Linked DNA regions of Prochlorococcus marinus XMU1408. The protein of the gene in region 2 interacts with the protein of the main gene of each other region in a pairwise test. Links are inferred from orthologs where the notes say so. Each region holds a gene or a part of one and is shown on either strand. Other genes may lie near its edges.

Region 1 (3,142 bases), 280 kb from region 2 along the record:
TTTGTAAATGTAGAGGTGACGGCCTCCGGACCTGCTGATCGAATTAGTGAAAACTTTCAATTAAGAAGTACTCCAGCGTTAGGAAGAAGTGAGATTTTAGGACTCATTGGAGGAAATTCTCTTACAAATCTATTAACTAGTGGAGGAGATGGAGAAGTTATCACTAGTTTTTTGAATAGATCTTTTGCTTCATATATTCAAGGAAATATAAATGGATTTTTAAGTGATAAGCTTCAAATATCTTTGTATCCCACCTATATAAGTGGATCAGACTTGGATGATGATGTAACTGAAAATAGTTCAACAAGTACAGATCAAGACGATACAAGTCCAAGCCTTCTTGGTCAACAGGCATGGGTAACTGAAATAGGAATTGACCTTAGCGAGAAAATTAATTTTTCAGTTCAAGCTGCTCCTAACCGACAAGATATTCCACCGAAAGGAAATATTACTTTTCAAATGAATCCAAATATAGGCTTACTTGGTTCTTTTGATAAAAATGGGAATTGGCAAAGTCAGGTTCAACTCTTTTTTAGATATTAGGTCTAAAAATACTTGAAGAAATTTATCTACATTGAGAATTTCTTAGCTCGATTGAATTTTATCTTTTTTTATTGCTTGATTAGGTCCAAAGGAATAGTTTAAGGAAAGTGGATAAAAATTATCTTTGAATAAAAGGTAGATCTAAAACTAATGAGTACAAATTTATCAGTTCCTAATCCAACTCCTGAGTTGATTAAAGTTGCAGAGAATGCTAAAGAAGCCTCTATTCTGCTTGGTCAAGCCACTAATAAACAAAGGTGCGAGGTTTTGATAGAAATGGCAAATGCTTTGAATGATAATGCTGATAAAATTTTAAAAGCAAATTTAGTAGATATTGAAAGATCAGAAAAAGAGGGGTTGAATAAATCACTTTTATCCAGACTTCAGTTAACAAAAAATAAACTTGAAGGATGTATTGATGGCGTTTTAAAAGTTTCAAATCTTGCAGATCCAATTGGCAATAGGCAACTCCATAGAAAATTAGATGAAAATCTTATTCTTGAAAGAGTTACAGTTCCATTAGGTGTGTTAGGAGTGATTTTTGAATCCAGACCTGATGCATTAATACAAATAGCTTCTCTAGCGGTTCGCTCTGGTAACGGTGCATTATTAAAAGGAGGAAGTGAAGCAAGGGCCACAAATCAAGCCATAATGGATTCTCTTGATATAGGTTTAAGCAAATCAAATGTGGGCACAGGAGCATTGTCTTTGCTCACTACACGTCAAGAAAGTCTGGGTTTACTGCATTTAAATCGATTTGTTAATTTGATAATTCCAAGAGGAAGCAATGAATTAGTTCAATTTATTCAAGACAACACACGTATCCCTGTATTAGGGCATGCTGATGGAATTTGTCATCTATATGTAGATGCTTCTGTAGATATTGACAAAGCTATAAGTATTGCTTTGGATAGCAAGATTCAATATCCTGCTGCTTGTAATGCAATTGAGACATTATTAATTCATGAAGATGTCGCGGAAATATTTTTGAAGAAAAGCTTACCAATTTTTTCTAATTCAGGAGTTACTCTTAAGGGAGATAGTAAGAGCCAAGCTTTAGGGGTGAAAAACCCAGCTATTGATTTAGACTGGTCTACAGAATATCTTGACTTAATTCTTTCAATAAAAATTGTTAGCAACGTAGACGAAGCCATTGAGCATATTCGGAAATACAGCTCCCGTCATACTGAAGCAATAGCTACTAATGATAAGGACGTTGCTGAGAAATTTCTCCGTTCAGTTGATAGTTCAGGTGTTTATCACAATTGCTCTACTCGTTTTGCAGATGGCTTCAGATATGGTTTTGGAGCTGAAGTTGGGATAAGTACTCAGACCCTTCCCCCAAGAGGTCCAGTTGGCCTGGAGGGTTTAGTTACCTATCGTTACTTCCTAAGAGGTGATAGTGATCTCGTTAAGGATTTTGCCTCTGGAGATAGAATCTTTTCTCATACGGATTTGCCGTTATGAATTACTTTCTTAATTCCAATGCAATTCATATAAAAGATATAAATCTTTGGGCTCATGTAGGTGTTTTAGAAAGTGAACGTATTAATGGTCAGGATTTTGTCCTTGACATCAGCTTTTGGTTGGATTTGGATGAGTCATCAAAACTTGATCGATTAGATAAATCTATTGACTACTGCGAAGCGATTAAAGCAGTTCAAAAACTTTCATATGAAATTAAATGCTTAACGATTGAATATTTTAGTGATCAAATTTTGAACCTTCTTGAGTCTCTATATGGTCAAGTTCCAATTTGTATTCTGTTGAAAAAATGTTCTCCACCCATAAAAGGATTTACTGGAAGTGTTTTAATCGAAAAAAAAAGGAATTTCTCATCTCTAAATAATTAATTGAATCCAAACAAAAGACCAATTTTTCTTGTTCATGGTTTATGGAATAATCCTAAATTATTTGAAAAATTAATAAAAAGAATAAACGAAGATGATTATCAATTGTATAGACCACATTTGCCACATAAATTTGGGAAGACATCCCTTAGGCGTTTAGCTATAGATCTTGATTCTAAGATTGAGGAATTAGTGGGGCCAGAAAAAGAAATCGATATTGTTGGTTTCTCAATGGGTGGATTAGTTAGCAGGATTTGGTTGCAAAAACATAATGGCTTTTTAAGAACAAAACGTTTTTTTAGTATTGGTACGCCTCATTTTGGTACTTATACAGCTCAGATGATACCTTCTTCTTTTATGCCTGGGATTGCAGAGATGAAAAGAGGTAGTAGTTTGTTATCTCAATTAAATACTGATTTGAGTTCTCTAGAAAAGGTTGAATGCGTTAGCTTTTTTACAAAATGGGACTTGATGTCCTTTCCAGGTTGGCAAGCAAAGCTTTCTATAGGCGACTCTTATCACTTACCTGTATTGACACATAAAGAATTGATAACCAATTCTAATTCATTAAAAATTGTAGTTAAAAAAATTTTTAATGATACCTAATCAAGACCACTATGCCTTATTAAGGCTTTTGTAGAGGGGAGTCTTCCTCTAAATTTTTTGAAAACCTGATTGGGTGAACGACTACCACCAAGACTCAAAACTGAATCGCGATATTTTTTACCAATCTTTCGGATTTCATCTTG
Region 2 (3,121 bases):
CCAATCCATAAGATTAGTGCTCCTAAAGTGGCAATAGCCATATTATGACCAGGCATAGCTTGGGCCTTGCCATCTACAAATTTGCCAATACGGGGTCCAAGAAGCATCGCTCCAACAAGACCAGCCCAGCCTCCTACTGAGTGGACAATAGATGAACCAGCAAAATCAATAAAGCCAAGTTCAGAAAGCCAACCTCCATTCCACTGCCAGCTACCAGCAATTGGGTAGATGAATGCAGTTAGAACAATAGAGAAAACAACAAATTCTCCAAATTTGACTCTTTCAGCCACCAAACCAGAAACGATAGTTGCAGCAGTACCAGCAAAAGCAGATTGGAAAAGGAAATCTACAGCTGGGACAAGACAACCAGTATCACCAGCGGCAGCACACTCTAATGCGCCAGAAGGGTCAGGATCAACAAATAAGCCCTGGAAATAAAGCCAACCATCAATGACTGAACCGCCATACATAAGGGAATATCCAATTACCCAATAGGCAGTAACAGCAAGAGCAAAAACGAATAGGTTTTTAGCTAAAATATTTACCGCATTTTTTTGACGGCACATACCAGCTTCAACCATTGCGAATCCTGCGTTCATAAAAATAACGAGGATTGTGGCAATAAATAACCAAAGGTTGTCGGCTAAGAATGCAGCTGCCTGAGGTCCAGTTAAATCTGAAAGAGCGACCTCGGCGCGTGCAGAGAAAGTGAATACACCTAATCCCAAAAGCGCCAATGGGACAGAGGCAAGCCATGCCCAAGACTGACTTCTTCTAAAACCTTTAATGCTTCTCAGTAGAAGCATTGGCCCGTTTAAAAGACTTGCGTCTTGAAGACGAGAAGTAGTTCGCCTTGGAGGCGATTGCAAAGCAGTGGTCATAAATGATGCTTACTGCGAAAAAAGAAATGGATGGTTAATCCAAAATTTATACATTTATGAATATGCACGCAACATAGATACAAAAGATGTACGTGTTTATACAAAAAAAAACTTTAATACCTAAGAATTGTATTAGTTGATACTTTTTTTTGTGTTCATTAAAGAACTTATTACTTAATTCTTCTGAAAAAAAAGTTTTGACACATGAACTATAAGATATACCATCTAGTCCAAATATAAATAAAACCTTTAAGATTTAGTGATTCCAGCCTTATTTTTGGAATTCCCTAAAGGGTTTAATCCCCTCCCATGAGATGCGATCATGAAAAAAGCCAAAAGAACAAGGAATTACCTCTAAACCCTTAATTAAGGCATCTCTGAATAGTTCTCCATATCGAGGGTCAGCAGAATCACCAGGTGCAAAAATTTCCATATCTTTTCGACTAATACAGGGAATTAAAACTGCTCTTGAATCAGGGCAAACATCCATTAATTCCTTCAGATGTTTTTGACCTCTTGTCGTAACTGTATCTGGGAACAATGCTAATGATTTATCGCACCAAGTCGTATTTTTAACCTCAACATATATCTTCCTAAGATCTAAATTGCTATTTTCTGGCTCAAGCAATAGGTCTATTCTACTTTTACCTCCTTTGCCATAAACCACTTCAGGTTTGATTATGGATATTGCACCCAATTCTTTCTCTAAACCATTTGCCTCAATTAAATGCTTAATCAACTTATTTGGCAAAGATGTATTAACACCTGCCCAACATTTTTTGTTCTCGATATAACTAGGTACCTCAGCTTGCTCCCAAGACCAATCTAATTTACGTTTAGGTGAAGGAGAATACCTAAGCCTGACTCGACCCCCAGGCCACAAAACCCCTTTCATTGGACCTGTATTTGCACAATGGGCAGTAACAATTTCTCCATCATCAAGCTCAACATCAGCCAAAAATCTCTTATATCTCTTAATTAAAATTCCCTCTCTAAGAGGAGGAAACTTAATAATGGTTTTTCCAATTTCAATCACTTAATTAACATCCAATAGAACAAAAAACTCAAAATAATTCAAGAAATGAAAGCTCTCTATTTTCAGATTTAACATGACGAAAACAATAAAAGAAATTGCTTTCATTGTAACTTTAGGAACTTTATTCAGCAAATTTGGAGGCATGGCAAGACAATTGGTTATTGCTGGTGCTTTTGGAATTAGCGCTTCATATGATGCATATAATTATGCTTATATTATACCTGGCTTTTTCTTAGTTCTCTTAGGAGGCGTTAATGGACCATTTCATAACTCAATGGTTACTCTCTTAGCAGATAAAAATAAAGTTGAGAGTAAATTATTTATAACTTCAATAAATACTATATTAACTCTATTATTATTACTAGTAAGTGTTTTTATTTTCTTTTCGTCAGACTTTTTTATCAATTTAGTAGGGCCTAGTTTAACTGCTGAAGTCAAAGAGATGGCATCCTCTCAATTAAAAATAATGTCTCCAATCGTATTTATATCAGGTTTAATAGGCCTAGGATTTGGATCACTTAATGCCAAAAAAGAGTTTTTTATTCCCTCTATATCACCTTTAATTTCAAGCTTAATAATTATCATTGCTATTGCCGACTTTTGGCTAAACAAAGGAAATACAACAGACCTATCTGAATTAGATATTAAGGGAGGCGTTATTCTAGCCAAGGCAACATTTATTGGAGCTCTCTCTCAATATTTAATTCAAATACCATTCCTAATCAACAAAGGAATATTTTCTATACGTTTCTCAATACAAACAAAATATTCAGAACTAAAAAGAGCCTGGAAAATGATTGCTCCTGCATCACTTTCTTCAGGAATGATGCAAATTAATGTTTTTACTGATTTATTTTTCGCATCAAAAATTATAGGTGCCGCAGCTGCTCTAAGTTACGCTAACTTTCTCATACAAGCTCCTCTTGGAATAATATCAAATACAATTTTAATTCCATTATTACCAGTTTTTGTTAGTTTAAGGTCTCGAGAAAACCATCCAAAACTGATCAAAAAAATCCATCAGGGATTCTTTCTTTCTTCAACTTCGATGGTATTTTTAGGCTCTATATTTGTTTCACTTTCTACCCCAATAGTAATATTAATATATGGAAGGGGTTCCTTTAATCAGAATGCAATAGATGTGGTAAGTCAACTTTTAATTGCTTATGGTATAGGTATGCCTTTTTATCTAATAAGAGATCTT

Evidence for each region.
Region 1: the proteins of sfsA (region 2) and DNJ73_RS03195 interact in binary tests that used the Escherichia coli proteins (3 or more experiments, as listed by UniProt). The link is inferred for Prochlorococcus marinus XMU1408 from one-to-one orthologs.

Annotation. Positions count from the first base shown.
Region 1 is NZ_QJUE01000002.1:311,147-314,288, forward strand. Bases 43-2,851 are described here. They hold DNJ73_RS03195 (glutamate-5-semialdehyde dehydrogenase), read left to right. Parts: upstream 43-693; coding sequence 694-2,010; downstream 2,011-2,851. Other genes in these bases: DNJ73_RS03190 (translocation/assembly module TamB), read left to right, coding at 43-543; DNJ73_RS03200 (dihydroneopterin aldolase), read left to right, coding at 2,007-2,396; DNJ73_RS03205 (esterase/lipase family protein), read left to right, coding at 2,397-2,851. In the rest of the region: more of DNJ73_RS03190, read left to right, coding at 1-42; more of DNJ73_RS03205, read left to right, coding at 2,852-2,999; DNJ73_RS03210 (M3 family metallopeptidase), read right to left, coding at 2,996-3,142. UniProt on the Escherichia coli protein: Catalyzes the NADPH-dependent reduction of L-glutamate 5-phosphate into L-glutamate 5-semialdehyde and phosphate. The product spontaneously undergoes cyclization to form 1-pyrroline-5-carboxylate.
Region 2 is NZ_QJUE01000002.1:27,082-30,202, reverse strand. Bases 36-2,823 are described here. They hold sfsA (DNA/RNA nuclease SfsA), read right to left. Parts: upstream 1,918-2,823; coding sequence 1,153-1,917; downstream 36-1,152. Other genes in these bases: murJ (murein biosynthesis integral membrane protein MurJ), read left to right, coding at 1,991-2,823; DNJ73_RS01635 (ammonium transporter), read right to left, coding at 36-881. In the rest of the region: more of DNJ73_RS01635, read right to left, coding at 1-35; more of murJ, read left to right, coding at 2,824-3,121. UniProt on the Escherichia coli protein: Binds to DNA non-specifically. Could be a regulatory factor involved in maltose metabolism.